Regions from separate parts of the Aquisalimonas sp. APHAB1-3 genome, predicted to be linked through region 1. Evidence: riboswitches for the same ligand, from Rfam matches in the RefSeq annotation. Region 1 holds a riboswitch; each other region holds the start of a gene.
What was found. A riboswitch is a leader RNA that binds a small molecule or an ion and turns the genes downstream of it on or off. The one in region 1 is predicted to bind cobalamin.

Region 1 (4,208 bases):
CCGTCTCCAGCCGGCCCAGTGATCCCGGCGGCTTGGTCAGCTGTATCTGCCGCTGCCAGGCCGTGTCCGCAGCGCCCGCATCGGGGGCAGGAATCGGCGCGTCCCAAGGCGTGTTGATGGTCATGACAGGCACGTCCCCGCTGTGTATCAAGGGCACCGGATGTTCGGCCCGCCCCTGACGGGTGTCAACCCGGGGTATACACTGGCCGGCTTCGCCACGTTGTCACGAGGACGTCTTGCTCGCCGCGTTTGTCTGTATCGGTGCCATTATCATGGATGCGCTGCTGGGAGAGCCCCGGCGGCTGCATCCGCTGGTGTTGTTCGGGGCGCTGGCGGCTGCCGTCGAGCGCCGTTTCAACCGGAACCAGCAAGGCAGCATCGCGGCCGGGCTGGTGGCGGCCGGCCTGCTGGTGGTACCGCCCGTTGTCCTTGCCGCCGCGCTCGCCTTCGTGCTGCCGCCCATGGTGCTGCTGGCGCTGGAGTTCCTGGTGCTGTATCTGGCGATAGGCCTGCGCAGTCTGGCGGATCACGCCCGCGCCGTCGCCACACCGCTGATCCACGGCGACCTCGCCCGCGCCCGCACCGCCGTCGGCGCCATGGTCAGCCGCGATACCCGGGCGCTGGACCACCAGGGAGTCGCCGGTGCGGCGTCCGAGTCGGTTCTCGAGAATGGCGCCGATGCCGTCTTCGCCAGCCTGTTCTGGTATCTGGTCGCGGGACTGCCGGGGGTGATCCTGCACCGTCTGGTGAACACACTGGACGCCATGTGGGGTTATCGAACCCCGCGCTACCTGTTGTTCGGCCGCGTGGTCGCACGGCTCGACGATGCGCTCAACTGGATACCGGCGCGCCTGACGGCGCTGGCCTACGCTGCCTCGGGCCGCACCGCAACGGCGCTGGCCTGCTGGTTTCGCCAGGCCGGCGCATGGGAGAGCCCCAATGCCGGGCCGGTCATGGCCGCGGGCGCCGGTGCCCTTGGTGTCACCCTCGGCGGAGCCGCGCCCTATCGTGACGGCTGGCGGGAACGGCCACCCCTGGGCGAAGGCCCGCCGCCGGACAGCGCCACCATCGACGCCGCGGTCGTGCTGGTGCGCCGCGCGGTCTTCTGCTGGCTGGGCGTCATTGTGCTTGGAGGCATCGCATGGTCCCTGATCACGGCGGCAGGCTGAATCGCGCCGCAGCCACATACGGCATCCCACCGGAACACTGGCTGGACCTCTCCACCGGCATCAACCCGTGGCCCTGGCCCGTGCCGGAGCTGCCCCAGTCGGTGTGGCAGCGCCTTCCCGAGGCGGACGACGACCTGCCAGCGATCGCGAAGGCGTGGGCGGGCGCCCCATCTGCGGCCGGCTGCGTCGCCACGGCCGGCTCCCAGGCGGTCATCCAGGCGCTGCCAAGGCTGCGGGCGCCCTGCCGAGTCGGCGTGCCCGACCCCGGCTATGCGGAACACGCGTGGTGGTGGCGCCAACAGGGCCATGCGGTCATTCCCGTGCCGCACGACGACGTGGATGCTCACCTGGATCACCTGGACGTGCTGGTCTGGATCCACCCCAACAACCCCACCGGGCTCACCGTCCCCGCGGAGCGGCTACTGCAATGGCACCACCGCCTGCAGGCACGCGACGGCTGGCTGGTTGTGGACGAAGCCTTCATCGACCCCACACCGGAACACAGCGTGGCCTTCGCCACCGGTGCGGACGGTCTGCTGGTCATGCGTTCCCTGGGCAAGTTCTTCGGCCTGGCCGGGCTGCGGGGCGGCTTTCTGTTCGGCCCGGAGCCGCTCTGCGACCGCCTCGACACCCTGCTTGGCCCCTGGGCCGTGAGCCATCCCGCACGCTGGCTCATGCGCCACGCGCTGGCCGATCGCGCCTGGCAGGAGGCCAACCGCGGGCGTCTCGACGCCGGTGCGGCGGCACTGGACCGGGTACTCCGCCGCCACGGGCTGACGCCCGCCGGGGGCACCGGCCTGTTCCGCTACTGTCCGCACGCCGACGCGGCCGCGCTGCAGGATCGTCTCGCCCGCGAGGGCATCCTGGTGCGGCTGTTCCGGGAGCCGGCGGCGCTGCGCCTCGGCCTCGCCCCGGATGAGGCGGCGCTGGCACGGCTCGATGCCGCCCTGTCGATTTGACTCCCCGCAGCCCCCTTGCTAGCTTCACTGGCCTCCCTGCAGGTGTCCCGTGCGGCAGCAACCGGCTGTCACGGGATGAAACGGGAAGTCGGTACCGGCCCGCCTCACGGCACGCGGCCCCATTCCGACGCTGCCCCCGCAACGGTGTTTGAGTCAACGGCGGCCACGCAGCCACTGTGCATGAGGCACGGGAAGGCGGTCGCCAAGGGATGAACCCTCACCCCGCTCATCAGCCCGTAGACCGGCCTGCCGGGTAAGCCGCGCGTTGCGGAGGGCGACGCACAGGCCGGCAGACTCCGCGTTTCGTCCCGCCGCCCTGTGGAATCACCCCCGCTGCGCGCCACCAATCGATAACCACATGAAGTCCGTGCGGGTGGCACGGCGAAAGGGGACAACCATGTACTTCAACAAGCCTGCAGCCGCGGCCGCCGTGGCCGTGTGTCTGGCGCCTCTGAGCGCCTCGGGGGACGACCCGATCCAGCTCAACCCGCTGGTGGTGACACCGACGCTCTCCGCCCAGACCGTGGACGAAAGCCTCAGTTCGGTCACTGTCATCGACCGCGAGAAGCTCGATCGCGAACAGCCCCGTGCCCTAACGGACGCACTGCGCGGGCAGCCCGGATTCGATTTCATCTCCAACGGCTCCTTCGGCAAGAACACAAGCGTGTACACCCGCGGCACCGGCAGCGAATCGACAGTGCTGTTGATTGACGGCATCCGCATCCGCTCCGCCACCAGCGGCGACGCACCGTGGCAATTCATTCCCCCGCAGCTGCTTGATAGGGTGGAGCATGTGCGCGGACCGCGCTCCAGCCTCTACGGCGCTGACGCCGTGGGCGGCGTGATGCAAGGGTTCACGCCGGACGGGCGTGACCGAGACCAGCACTGGATCCAGGGCGGTGCCGGCTCCCACGGCTCGCACGAGTATGGCGCCGGATTCGCCGGTAGCAGCGGGGGCACGGCCTGGAGCCTCGGCGCCAACCACTTCCACACCGACGGCACCGCGATCCGTGATGGAGGGGACGACAAGGGCTTCTACAACACCTCCGGACTGGGACGCATCAGCCACACATTCGATAACGGCGCCGAGTTGGGACTGCTGGGGTTCCGAGCCCAGGGCCATACCGAGTTCGATGGTGGCGAAACGGATTTTGTAGCCCAGACAGTGGGTGCCAACACCAGCGTCCCGGTGACCCGAAACTGGGTCTCCCGCCTGCAACTCACCGAGGGGCGCAATGAGGAAGAAACCCTCCAGGGGGGCAGCCAATCCGTATTCGACACCCGAACACGAACGGCCCGCCTGGATAACACCATCTTTCACGGCAGCAATGAACTGATCATCGGGGGCGAGTTCCAGCGCGACGAAGTGGAGAGCACCACCGACTTCGAAGAAGACCGCCGCGACAACCGGGCGGCGTTCGCCCAGTATCTGGTGAACCTGGGCGACGCCGACATCCAGCTCAGCAGCCGCTTCGACAGCAACGAGGCCTTCGGTGACCACGTCACCGGCTCCATTGCCATGGGGCAACGGCTGGATAACCACCATCGGATCCGCCTGAGTTACGGCACCGCGTTCCGGGCACCTACGTTCAACGATCTCTATTTTCCAGGTTTCGGGAACCCAAACATCGGGCCCGAACGCTCCCAGACCGCAGAGATAGGCTTCCGGGGGCAATATCTTGATGGGTTTTGGGACGTGGCTCTATTCCAGAAGTTCGTGGACAACCTGATCCAGGTCACCGGAACTGGCCCAGAGAACGTCGATCGTGCCCGTATCCAGGGTGTAGAAGTCGCCGCCGGGACTAGAGTCGGTCCATGGGATGTAAGGACATCGGGGACTCTCATGGATCCCAGAGTACGAAGCAGCGAAGGTGGTGAGCGTGACGGAAACCGCCTAAGTCGTCGTGCAGCCGCCAGCGCGCGTCTGGACGTAGATCGCTCGTTTGGAAGCTTCTCGGCCGGCGTATCTGGAGTTGCAGTCGGTGACCGGTACAACGACGGCGACAACGACGACCGCCTATCCAGCTTCGGTCTACTGAATCTACGCGCTGGGTGGGAATTCGCCCGCAACTGGTCCGCC
Region 2 (4,208 bases), on a different contig from region 1:
GTCTTCATAAGTCCTCTAACGCGGTTTTCCGGCACGAGCCCACGGGCTGCCGGCACTGAATGGTGCGACCGGAGCGTCGCGCGCGTCGCTGCGCGCAACGGGAGATGGTAGCAGCCTAGGCGCCGGACATCGCCACGACAAATGCATGGTTTCTATTCAATCGCATTCAACTCATGCATGTTTCAGCGACGGCGGAAGGTGTCATGGCAGGCAAGACACTGGTGCCGCACGCCGTTCAGCACTTCCGTAGCACGCGGCTCCCAGGCGTCGTTCTCATCGGCCGGGGACTGGGGCATTGCCCGCTGCAGATCGCGCGTCTGTGCGGCGAAGTTGTCCACGTGCTCCTGGAACTGCTCCTGCTCCTCCCAGATACGCGCCAATGCGCCGGGTTCGTCCTCCCCGGTGGGCGTCTCCCGGTCGAACAGCGCGGGGATATCCTGAGCGTGGCGCTCCAGGCCCTCGGCCAGCCTGGCGATGGTCTCCGGATCCACGGGGGCGTCATAGCGCAGCGCCATCTCCAGGGAGCGGTAGTAGCCCGAGAGCAGCTGCATACGGTGGCGGCGGTGGCCCACGTAGGCGGCATCGGCATCCACGGCGTCCGGGTCCTCCATGGCCTCGCTGTAATCCCCCCAGGGGCCGGGCATGCGGATCTCCACTTCCTCCGGATCGCTCACGGAGTGCCCATCGGCCAGCAGCGCCGGCGTGGCGGCGAACAGAATCGATACGGCGAGCCGCGGGACCAGCGGTGTGCGTTGTGCTGTTGTCATGTCGGCTCTCCCTGTCAGAAATGCACCTGGTGCTGGACGTGGGCCTGCCAGTCCGAGGGCTGGTCGCCGCCCCGGGTGCGGATCGCGAACACCTGCGTCTTCCAGGCATGGCGATCGTGGAAGGCCGTCCAGCCGGCGGACCATTCCCGCTGACCGCCGCGCTCCGGCGCATCCGGCCGGTCGTCGTTGACGTCCCGCCGCAGCACCGAACGGCGCAACGCGATTTCCTGATCCACGACGGGCAGCGCCATCGCCAGTTCCGCCTCCCAGCCCTGGTCGTCGTAGCCGTTGCCCTCGTCCGGGCTGACGCGGCGCTGGAACGCGGCGGCCGTCCCGGTGACCGGGCCGAGGCTGGCGGCGACGTCGACGGTGCCCGTGGCCCAGTCGGCGCGCTGATCCTCGGTGTCGACGTCACTATCCAGCGTCCAGTCACGCAGGTGGTTGTCGGCGGCGGCCATGCCGCCCACCCCGAAGGACAGCGCCGCGGGCTGACGGGTATTGCCCAGGGTGGACGTGTGCGACGGCACGGCGCCCACCGGCGCAAACGCGGCCCGGGTGGTCACGAGACCGCCGTCCGTGGAGGGTCGGTCATCGCCACGCCTGTCCAGACGACCGCGACCATCGAAGACGTTAACGCTGGCCTCCCAGCGTCCGTCTGCGGCACTGCCCAGCAGCCCCACCCCGGTGTCCCGCCCTTGGGGAATCTGGAAGTTGTTGGCCGCCACACCGATCTCGGTGAAGGTGCGATTGGGCCCGCCAACGGACCGCGACAGGGCAAACGGCGCGGTGTACTGCCCCATGCGCAGCCCCCAGCTCTCACCGAGGGCATACTGCAGCCACAGGTCGCGCACGGAGGCGCTGCCGCCCACGTCCGTCTGCATGCGGAACGTGAGGCCGTAACCGGGGAGTTCGCCCCGGATATCCAGCCACGCGCGACGCAGCGAGGTCTCCGCTCGATGATCACCGTCGTCGCGCCGATCGTACTCCAGACGCGGCTGCAGCAACCCGCCGAAGCTCAGGCTGCCGGCGTCGCCATCACTGCCCAGGGGAATCTCCCCGGCGCCGGCCGCGGTCACGCCGCAGGCGAGCATGGCGGACACGACGGCACCGCTCACGGTGGCGGTCGACCGCCTGCGGCGCGGCAGTTCATTACTGGATAATCCGGTCATGGCCGGCCACCCGGCATACGCCGGTCGTGAATTCTTCTCGCGCATCATGGCCCTCACTGGCTTTGTTGGAATCGATCTTGTTGTAAGCGCAGGGAGACCCAGCCGTGGCTGGACAGGCCGTATGGCCCACAGGCAAGTGGTCGGGCAATGCAATTCCAGACGCGGCGAACGGGCCGGAACGACCTCACCCGAACCGCCCAACTCCCGTGGCGCGTTCGGTACACATCCGAGGCCGGTCTCCGGGCTTGCGGCGGCAGAACCTGCCAGCACATCCACGCCCTTCCCGGGCCCGTGAAGCCCAGTGGGTGGCGCCTGCCGGGAGCAAGCGCCGGGTGGACGGCATGAAACCGCTTACCGTTGCGGGAGCAGCGCCGGACTTGTCGCGCCTGTATGGCGACGCACCGGCTTCCCGATTATCCCCGGCCACCAGGCTGGCGGCCGAAGCACCTCAGAAGCGGTAGACGGTATCGAACCGGGGTGGGAGGGTCAAACCAACACAAATGACAAGATTTCTTTCCCAATCTATTGCGGGCGAATTCCTGACGGCCTATAGTCGGTCACGGTAGCCAAGCAAACGGACCGAATCATGGATCAGCCCCTCTACCACGTCCGCGATGAAACGCAGGATGCCGACGGCCCCACCACGATCACCCTCCGCACGCCCCGCGGCCACACTGTTGCGCTGCGGGTGTTCGAGGCGGAGACACCGCGCGCGGTGGTGATCATCGCCGGAGCCATGGGTGTGAGCCAACGCGCCTACGAGCGCTTCGCCCGCTTCCTCTGCGAGCACGGCCTGACCGCCATCACCTTCGACTACTTCGGCATCGGCGCCTCCCTGACCGGCCGCCTGCGCGACTGCAACGTCCAGGTCACGGACTGGGCCACCGAGGACTGCGAGGCTGCGGTGCAGTTCGCCCTCGCCCGCTATCCCGGCACTCCGCTGACATGGCTCGGCCACAGCGTGGGCGGTCAGATCCTGGGCATGATCCCCAGCGCCAACCGCCTGGACCAGGCCGTCACCATTGCCTGCGGCAGCGGCTACTGGCGTTGGAACGCCACGCCGACCCGCCGCCGCGTGCTGGCGCTGTGGTATGGAATCGCACCCGTGACCCTGGCCGCCCTGGGCTACTTCCCCGGCAACCGGCTCGGCATTGTCGGGGACCTGCCCGGCGGCGTGATGCGTCAGTGGCGGCGCTGGTGCCTGCACCCCGATTACGCCGTCGGCGCCGAAGGCAAGGCGATGGCCGACCAGTTCGACCGCCTGCGCGTGCCAATCACCGCGCTCACGTTCACGGACGACGAAATGATGTCGCGCAAGGGCATCCAGGCCATGCACGCGTTCTACCCCAACGCACCGGTGCGGATGGTCGCGATCCGGCCGTCGGACATTGGCGAGGACAAGGTCGGCCATCTGGGCTGGTCCCGAGAGCGCTACCGCGACTCGATCTGGGCCGGCCAACTGCTGCCGCTGCTGGACCCAACCACCGAACCGGTCCGGGCATCAGCGCCGGCCCCGTGAATCTCTGCTAATCTGAAAACGCTGTGCGAACCTCTGGATACGGTTCATGACGCGCCATCAGACCATGCAGGCCATGCGCCTCCACTCGGCGGGAGACCCGCTCCGTCAGGAGCACGTCCCGGTGCCTGAACCAGGACCAGGCCAGGTGCAGTTGCGCGTCCTTGCCTGCGGCGTCTGCCGCACGGATCTTCACGTGGTCGATGGTGAACTGCCTGATCCCCGCCTGCCCGTCATCCCGGGCCACGAGATCGTCGGCGAAGTGACCGACACAGGCGACGGGGTCACTGCCTTCAGCCCCGGCGACCAGGTCGGAGTGCCCTGGCTGGGCTGGACCTGCGGCAAGTGCGAGGCCTGTACAGCGGGGCGGGAGAACCTCTGTGGCAACGCGCGATTCACCGGCTACACCCTGGACGGCGGTTACGCCGAGTACACGGTGGCCGATGCCCGCTACTGCTTCCCTGTCTCCGGCTACGCACCCGCCGATGCCGCACCACTGTTGTGCGCCGGACTCATCGGCTACCGCTCCTGGCGTATCGCCGGCGGCGCGGAGCCACGGCGCCTTGGTATCTATGGCTTTGGCGCGGCGGCACACATCCTGGCGCAACTGGCGGTGTCGCGCGGCCAGCAGATCTATGCGTTCACCCGCCCCGGTGACGAGCAGGCGCAAGGATTCGCGCGCCGGCTGGGCGCGACCTGGGCGGGCGGCTCGGACGACGAGCCGCCGGAGCGGCTGGATGCGGCCATCCTCTTCGC
Region 3 (4,208 bases), on a different contig from region 1:
GCCAGGCGGGCCTCGTCGTCCAGCGACGGGTAGCCCACGTACATGAGCACGATGCCGGAGGCGAACCACATGGCGATGAGCAGGCACAGGGCGATGCCCAGATACCGGTGCCAGAGGTAGATCTGCCGCTTGAACGCCATCAGAAGTGCGTGCTCAGGGTGAGATCGACACTGCGGGACTCACCCAGCAGCCACTGGCTGCCATTGAACGAACTCCAGGTGACGTGCTGCTCGTCGGTGAGGTTGCGGCCGCGCAGGGTCACCTCAGCGGAGCGGAACTGCCACGTGGCGGCGGCGCCCAACAGCGTGTACGACGGCACGTCCACCGTGTTGGCGTCATCCCCCTGGCGCGGGCCGACGTAGCGCAGATCGGTCTGCAGGGTGAGACGGTCGGTGGCGTACCAGTGGGCGCGCAGGTTGGCCAGCCGCTCGGGCACGTTCGGGGGCGTGTTGCCGTCGAAACGCTCGTCCCCACTCTGATAGTCCGCGTACTCGGCGTTCAGCACGGTGCCGTCGGCCTCGAACTTCCAGCGATCCCAGGGGCGCACGGCCATGGTCAGCTCCAGCCCCTGGGACTCCTGACGGCCGATCTGGCGGTTCTCGTCGGGGTTCTCCGGATCCTGAACACTGAGGTTGCGCTTGGCAATGTCGTAGGCAGTCAGGGTCCACTCCAGGCGGTCGTTCCAGGCGCGGTGCCGCAACCCCACCTCGGCGGCCCGGGAGCGCTCGAGCCGCTGGCTCTCCCGTGCCGGGGAGTGGGTGACCGGGGTGCTGACCGGTTTGGCGCCGGTGGCGTACTGGGCGTAGGCGGTCCAGCCGGCCGGTAGCTCCCAGACTGCCCCCAGTCGCCCCGTGGTAGGGGTATAGCGCTCGCGGTCACTGGTGCCTTCCCGGAGATCGCGGCCGTGCAGGCGGATCTGTTCGGTGCGCAGGCCGCCGATGAGATGCAGCCCGCCGCCAACGCTCAGGCGGTTTTCGCCGAACAGGGCAATGCGGTCGTTGTCGGTGCGGACGCTTGGCTGCATCGGTGTGTCGGAAAAGGAGGAATAGAGGCCCGGGTCGGGATTGTCGACGTCGACGGTGTCGTCGCCCACGTAGGGCGAGTCGTTCACATGGCGGAACTGGGTGCGGCTGATGTCGGTGCCGACGGTCACCCGATGCGGCAACCCGAAGAGTGTGTGATCGTGAACGGCCTCCAGGCGGTTACCGATCAGGTCCTGCTCGTGGACGATCCCGATCGGCACGCTGCGCTCGATCACGTCCTCCTCGGGGTCGTAGCTGTAGCTCTCCACGTTTTTCCAGGTGCGCTCGCCGGTGTGGCCGTAGGTGCGGTTGCGCAAGCGCAGGCGCTCTGTGGCCGCGAACTCGGTATCGAACCGCAGCCAGTAGCCCTCCATGGTCATCTCCGCGTCGGCGACATTGTAGTTGTTGCCCACGGTGCGGTCGTCGATGCCGCCATCGATCACGGGGGTGCCGAAATAGGGCTCGGTGTCGTCCCATTCCGCCTGGGCCGATACGGTAAAGCGCAAGCGGTCGCTGGCGTCATAGCGCAGACTGCCGGCAAGGCTGTCGTGGCGGGTGCCGGAGCGGTCGATGTCGCCATCGGACGTGAGGCGGCTGGCGTCCACCCGGTAGGAGAGCCCGTCCAGATCAGTAGGCCCACCGGCGCCGGCGGCAACCCAGGTGCGCCCGAACGAGCCGGCGGAGAGCAGCAGATCACCCTCGTGCTGCTCCGGGTTCGGCTGGCGCGGCACGTAGTTGATCGCACCGGCGATGGCGCCCTCCCCGTGGAGCACGGAAGCAGGGCCGCGCAGGACCTCGACGCGGTCGTAGAGCCAGACGTTGTCGGTGCTGGCGGACATGCCGGGTTCGCGGATGCCGTCGTGGAGCACGACGATGTCGCCACCCGTGAAACCGCGGCTTGAGAACGACCCCGGCGAGCCGGGTGGTTCACCGGCGGTAAACCCCGGAGCCGCTTCCACCGCCTCGCGGCTGGTGCGCACGCCGCGCTGCCGTTGGGTGTCGCTGTCGATGACCGTGGCGCTGGCGGGGAGCTCTTCCAGGGTGAGCCCGAGGCGGCTGCCCGTGCTCGTGGGCTGGTCCAGGGCCAGCGGGCCTGACGGCGCGGTAGTCTCCGGCGTCACTGTGAGCGGTGCCAGCGACTGGTGGCCGCCGGCGTGGGCCAGAGGGGTGGCCGTGAGCAGCGCGGCTGCCACCAACCCGTGACGCATCCGTACGCCGGATGCACGTTGCTGCGTATCAAGAGGGGATACCCTATCCATCTGCTCTCTCCTTGGCTGCAGGGAATCCCGGTGTTTTCAGGGAGGACAGCAAGGCATGCGCCGACCACGTCCCGTGTGACGGGCTGGCAGCCTTCTCGGACGACCAGTTGCGGTTCAGGACATACTTCGCCGGAGGCACCCCACGTACCACCAGGACAAGGCCCGGCGATCACAGGGAACGCCGGGGCTGACTCTCGGGCCGGTCTCCGGACTCGCGTGTGGATGCCGCAGCATCCGAGCGGACCGCCTTCCCGTGGCTTCAGCCACAGTGGCGGGGATGGTCCGCTGCAACACGCTCACCGTTGCGGGGGCAGTCCCGGACTTGGCACGGGGCGCGTTGCCCATGCCTCACCGGGTTCCCGTTTCACCTTCCCGGCCGGAACGGCCTGAAGGCACCCGAGAGCGAAACGGCAAAGCTACTGCCCCGTACTGACAGGGTCAACCGGTCCAGAAACCGTATAAGCAATGTTATAACATTGCTGTCAATGCTCCATCCCATCCAGCCCCGGTTGTGTGCGATGATCCCCGCACACAACCGCACGTACACCAGCCAACGGGAGCGTCAGCCATGGCCAGCCTGCAGTACCGGGATCTGCGCGATTTCATGGACCGCCTGGAGCGCGACGGGGAGCTCAAGCGCATCTCCGCGCCGGTGGACCCGAATCTGGAGATGACCGAGATCTGCGACCGCACCCTGCGCAAGGGCGGGCCGGCGCTGTTGTTCGAGAACCCCGTGGGGTCGGACATCCCCGTGCTGGGCAACCTGTTCGGCACGCCATATCGCGTGGCGCTGGGCATGGGCGCGGACGGCACCGAAGCCCTGCGCGAAATCGGCAAGCTGCTGGCCTTTCTCAAGGAGCCCGACCCGCCCAAGGGCATGAAGGACGCCTGGAAGCAGCTCCCCATCTTCAAGCAGGTGCTGAACATGGGGCCGAAGACGGTGCGGCGGCCGGAGTGCCAGGAGCACGTGATCGAGGGCGACGATGTCGACCTCTCCCGCCTGCCCATCTGGACCTGCTGGCCCGGCGACGCCGGCCCGCTGATCACCTGGGCGCTGGTGGTCACCCGTGGCCCGCACAAGGAGCGGCAGAACCTGGGCATCTACCGCCAGCAGGTGATCGGCCGCAACCGGGTGATCATGCGCTGGCTCGGCCACCGGGGCGGCGCGCTGGATTTCCAGGAATGGCAGCAGGAACACCCCGGCGAGCCGTTCCCCATTGCCGTGGCCCTGGGCGCGGACCCGGCGACGATCCTGGGCGCCGTCACCCCCGTGCCGGACACCCTCTCCGAATACGCCTTCGCGGGGCTGCTCCGCGGCAGCAAGACCGAGCTGGGCAAGTGCATCGGCTCCGACCTGCAGGTGCCCGCTTCGGCGGAGATCGTGCTTGAAGGCCACATTTACCCGGACGATTGGGCGGATGAAGGCCCGTTCGGCGATCACACCGGCTACTACAACGAGGTGGACCGCTTCCCGGTATTCACCATCGAGCGCATCACCCACCGCAGCAACCCGGTCTATCACAGCACCTACACGGGCCGGCCGCCGGATGAGCCGGCGGTGCTCGGGGTGGCACTGAACGAGGTGTTCGTGCCGATCCTGCAGAAACAGTTCCCGGAGATCGTGGATTTCTACCTGCCGCCGGAAGGCTGCTCCTATCGCATGGCGGTGGTGACCATGAAGAAGCAGTACCCGGGCCACGCCAAGCGCGTGATGCTGGGGGTGTGGTCGTTCCTGCGGCAGTTCATGTACACCAAGTTCGTCATTGTCACGGATGACGACGTCAACGCCCGGGACTGGAACGACGTGATCTGGGCCATGACCACGCGCATGGACCCGCAGCGCGACAGCACCTTCATCGACAACTCGCCCATCGACTACCTGGACTTCGCCTCGCCGGTCTCCGGGCTCGGCTCGAAGATCGGCTTC
Region 4 (4,208 bases), on a different contig from region 1:
TCTCAGCTTTGACGATTACCGGCGACTTGGTTTGATGGCGGCGCTGGATGCCATCAGTGCGGTTGTGCCTGGCCAGCGCGTGCATGGCGTGGGGTATTGCCTGGGCGGCACGCTGCTGATGATTGCCGCTGCGGCCATGGCCCGCCAGCGGGATGAGCGGCTGGCCACGCTCACCCTGTTCGCCGCCCAGGCGGACTTCCGGGAGCCGGGGGAGCTGGGGCTTTTCATCGACGACAGCCAGGTCACTTTCCTGGATGACATCATGTGGGAAACCGGTCATCTGGACGGCAAACAGATGACCGGTGCATTCCAGCTGCTGCGCTCACAGGACCTGGTGTGGTCTGCGTCCATAAATCAGTATCTGCGCGGCGAGCGCATGCCCATGAATGACCTCATGGCCTGGAATGCGGATGCCACCCGCATGCCTTATGGGATGCACAGCGAGTACTTGCAACGGTTGTATCTGGATAACGAGTTCGCCGACGGCCTGTTCGAGGTGGACGGGGAAGTCGTCCACCTGGCCGACGTGGGCGCACCGTTCTTCGTGGTGGGCACTGAGCGGGACCACGTGGCACCGTGGACGTCCGTCTACAAGATCAATCGGTTGGCCCGGAGCCCGGTGACGTTCCTGCTGACCAACGGCGGGCATAACGCCGGGATCGTGAGCCCGCCGCAGCACCCGCGACGCCGGTACCGGGTCAACACCCATCAGCCGGACGAGCTGCTCATGCACGCCGACGCATTCGTGCAGCAGGTGCCGGTGCAGGACGGGTCCTGGTGGCCCGAGTGGCGGGAGTGGCTGCGGGCGCGTTCCGGCAACCGGCGCAAACCGCCGGAGCTCGGGGCGCCCGGTCAGGGCATCGTCCCCATGGAAGACGCGCCTGGGCAGTACGTGTTTCTGAAATAGGCTGCGCTCGAATCCGTGTTCGAACCCGGGAGCGTGGAAGCGCGCCCGGGGTGTACCATACGCCGGCGTATTCAGCCCATGTACACGAGCAAGGAGTATGGTGATGCTGCAGGCGATCTACGAACACCGCGGTCCGGTGCCCCAGGACGTCATCGACGCGGTGGAACGGGAGACCCCCACCCCCGGTGCCGGCGAAGTGCTCATGGAGGTGGTCGCGGCGCCGATCAATCCGTCCGACGTGCTCACGCTCACCGGCGAGTACGGCATGCTGCCACCTCTGCCGGCGGTGGGCGGCAACGAGGGCGTCGGGCGGGTGGTCCAGTGCGGAGAGGGCGTGGACGGCTTCAGCAGGGGGCAGACCGTGCTGCTGCCGGTCGGCTGTGGTTCTTGGGCAACCCACGTGCTGGCACCGGCCCGCAAGCTGGTACCGCTGCCCGACGACGCCGACCCGGAACAGCTGGCGATGATGACCGTCAATCCACCCACCGCGTCACTGCTCATGAGTGAGTTCGTGGATTTGCAGCCGGGAGAGTGGCTGATCCAGAACGCCGCCAACTCCGGTGTCGGTGGCTACCTGATTACCCTGGCGAAGCTCCGTGGCCTGAAGACGGTCAACGTGGTGCGGCGCGCATCGGCGGTGACACCATTGCAGGAGCAGGGTGCCGAGATCGTCCTGGTGGATGGGCCGGACCTGGCCGAGCGTGTTGCCGAGGCCAGCGGCCATGCCCCGGTGCGATTGGGGATCGACGCCGTGGGTGGATCGGCCACGGACCATCTGGCATCGGCCCTCAGCGACGATGCAACCCTGGTCAATTACGGCATGATGAGCGGCGATCCCTGCATGGTGGCGCCGCGGCACCTGGTATTCCGCAACCTGAGCGTGAAGGGCTTCTGGCTTGCCCGCTGGTTCCAGCACGCCACACGCGAACAGCAGCAGGGGCTCTACGGGGAATTGGCCGGCATGATTGCCTCCGGGCAGCTTTCGGCCCGCGTCCACGCCCGCTTCGACGTCGCCGACATCAAGGCGGCCGTGGCCGAGGCCGCCTCCGGTGAGCGGACTGGCAAGGTGCTGGTCACGCCCGCGGTCTGATCCGTCCGGGGCGGGGCGGATTGCGCCGCGCCCCGTTGACTGACCGTTCACGCCACGCGCTGGCGCCCTGGCAGTCGCAGCACCTCCCCCAGCAGCCAGGACGGCGTGGTTGAATCCCCGAGTTCCAGCGTGCCGTCGCGCTCCAGCAGTGCCCCGGCGCGATAGCTGTTCAGCATGTGGTGCACCCAGCGCGGGGCGCCGCCACGGGATTCCATGCGCTGCAGCAGTTCGATCAGTGCTTCCGCACCGTCCGCGTCCAGGTGGTCCGGTGCGTTGTGCGCCGCAGGTCCGCCGATGCGGTCCACGGCCGGGCCGATGAATCCGCGCCACTCCAGCGGCTCGACACGGGCGCCCAGCCCGTGAAGAACCCGGCGCAGCAGTGGATCGAGACGGGTCCGCAGAACCAGTGCGTGGTGTCCGTCGAACGCAGGGGTGGCTGTTGCGTAATGGGGTGTAATCGTCTGCATGTCGGGCTCCTCCGAACATCCCTGATTGTGTGATGCCGACGCGCCGGGTGGCCGGGCGGGCATCGCGGCTGGAGAAGCCTTCGCGGGTATCCGGAGGTGGTGTGCACCGTTGCCGGAGAACCTTGGCGCGAGGCTCCCGTAAACGTCTTCCGCGGTATTCGGGCTCGGCGAATGCATCCGCCATACCGTTGCGCGACAGCCCCGGACTCTCACCGGTGTTCCCCGCTGAACCATCACGATGTGGTGGTTCTTTTGAAGACGGGCCCAAGATATAGGTTGGTGTGGATCCGTGCAATAGCGGCCGGAACACATTCATGCACTGCGTGCATGGTGGGCGATGAGACGATTTCATGGGTTTGATGATTGACCCCTCCGATGGGCCATCTCTACGGTCGAAAGCAGGTCAACCCGCAGGGCCGGCCTGCAAGAGCCATAACAGGGGGGGCAACCCCGGGGAGGAGAAACATGAGCAGTACAGTAGCCATGGGAAAGTGGAGCGTGAGCGTGATGATCGGCCTTGGCCTGGCGTTGCCGCATGCCGGGGCGACAGCCGACGACGAGACCATCACCTGGCGTGTTCAGTCGCACTGGCCCAGTGCCAGTACCTCCTACGAAGCCAGTCTCGAGAAACTGCGGGATCAGCTCTACGAGCGCACCGACGGCCGGCTGGAACTGGAACTCTACGAAGCCGGGCAGCTGTTCGGCACCGACGAGATCTGGGCGGCCGTCGAGCGTGGCATCGTCGAGATGGGGACCACGTCGCCGTTTTTCCTCCAGGACCGCCTGTCCCTGGCCAGCGTTGCCGCTGGGCTGCCGTTCTCATTCCAGGAGGTTTGGGAAGCGGTGTACTTCTATCGCCACCTGGGATTCGAGGAGATGATCCGCGAGGAGGCGTCCGAGTACGGTGTTTTCTACCACCCGGACAAGATGCTCACCCAGGAGATCGTGCTCAGCGAGCCCATCGAGTCCATGGAGGATTTCGAGGGTGCGCGCATCGCCACGTCGGGGCTCAGTGAGACCGTGCTCTCGGAGGCAGGAGCCGCGGCCCAGTACGTGCCCGGCGAAGAGCTTTATCAGGCCCTCTCCACCGGTGTAGTGGATGGCGGACACTGGGGAGCGTACCAGGGTGCCGACAGCATGAGCCTCTACGAGGTCGCGCCCTATCACGTGGAGCCGCCGCTCAGCATCAGCGACGACACGTTCATATTTAACGAGGAGGCCGTAGAGGCGCTCCCCGAAGACATCCATGCCATTCTCATGGATACTCTGGAGGAGCACTACTGGGAGCGCACCAACGAGTACATCTATCACGAGGAGATGACCAAGCAGCGCGTGCTTGCCGAGGACGGGGTGGAGCTGAACCCCTTGCCGGATGATGTCCACGAGCGTCTGGTAGAGACCTCCGAGGCCCACTGGGACAATGTCGCCGCCGAGAGTGACGAGGCGGCGGAAGCCGTGGCCATGCTGCGCGAGTTCCTTCAGGATCTTGGCCACCTCGACGAGGATTGAGGCGGTCCGCTCCCTGAAGCAGGCCGGAACCTGCCACTCCGGGGGTGTCGTCCCCGGATGGCAGGTAGTCGCAGCCTTCAGGCGGGTTCCGGCTCTGTGAGGCCCCAGGCCGGGAACGGGTCCTCCATGCGCCGCCAGGCCTGCGGGCCGCCCGCCAGCTCCGAATCCGTGAGCAGGCAGGCGTCGAGCCGGGCCGTCAGCGCGTCGCGATCCATGTCGATGCCGATCAGCACCA

Region 2: linked by a shared signal. The riboswitch ahead of ACNSTU_RS04090 (porin) and the one ahead of ACNSTU_RS16635 (TonB-dependent receptor domain-containing protein) in region 1 are both predicted to bind cobalamin.
Region 3: linked by a shared signal. The riboswitch ahead of ACNSTU_RS15345 (TonB-dependent receptor) and the one ahead of ACNSTU_RS16635 (TonB-dependent receptor domain-containing protein) in region 1 are both predicted to bind cobalamin.
Region 4: linked by a shared signal. The riboswitch ahead of ACNSTU_RS16875 (hypothetical protein) and the one ahead of ACNSTU_RS16635 (TonB-dependent receptor domain-containing protein) in region 1 are both predicted to bind cobalamin.

The regions. Positions count from the first base shown of each region.
Region 1 is NZ_JBLWFT010000019.1:10,376-14,583, reverse strand. It holds gene cobT (nicotinate-nucleotide--dimethylbenzimidazole phosphoribosyltransferase) at 1-124, opposite strand, end outside; gene cbiB (adenosylcobinamide-phosphate synthase CbiB) at 237-1,169, shown strand; gene cobD (threonine-phosphate decarboxylase CobD) at 1,142-2,128, shown strand; cobalamin riboswitch at 2,152-2,393, shown strand; gene ACNSTU_RS16635 (TonB-dependent receptor domain-containing protein) at 2,526-4,208, shown strand, end outside.
Region 2 is NZ_JBLWFT010000001.1:867,974-872,181, forward strand. It holds gene ACNSTU_RS04080 (NAD(P)H-dependent flavin oxidoreductase) at 1-8, opposite strand, end outside; gene ACNSTU_RS04085 (cytochrome c) at 183-767, opposite strand; gene ACNSTU_RS04090 (porin) at 782-1,936, opposite strand; cobalamin riboswitch at 2,149-2,402, opposite strand; gene ACNSTU_RS04095 (alpha/beta fold hydrolase) at 2,523-3,455, shown strand; gene ACNSTU_RS04100 (zinc-dependent alcohol dehydrogenase family protein) at 3,502-4,208, shown strand, end outside.
Region 3 is NZ_JBLWFT010000013.1:79,145-83,352, reverse strand. It holds gene ACNSTU_RS15350 (PepSY domain-containing protein) at 1-140, opposite strand, end outside; gene ACNSTU_RS15345 (TonB-dependent receptor) at 140-2,281, opposite strand; cobalamin riboswitch at 2,461-2,696, opposite strand; gene ubiD (4-hydroxy-3-polyprenylbenzoate decarboxylase) at 2,859-4,208, shown strand, end outside.
Region 4 is NZ_JBLWFT010000020.1:15,514-19,721, reverse strand. It holds gene ACNSTU_RS16885 (PHA/PHB synthase family protein) at 1-907, shown strand, start outside; gene ACNSTU_RS16880 (zinc-dependent alcohol dehydrogenase family protein) at 1,011-1,997, shown strand; gene ACNSTU_RS16875 (hypothetical protein) at 2,045-2,464, opposite strand; cobalamin riboswitch at 2,598-2,727, opposite strand; gene dctP (TRAP transporter substrate-binding protein DctP) at 2,930-3,973, shown strand; gene zigA (zinc metallochaperone GTPase ZigA) at 4,051-4,208, opposite strand, start outside.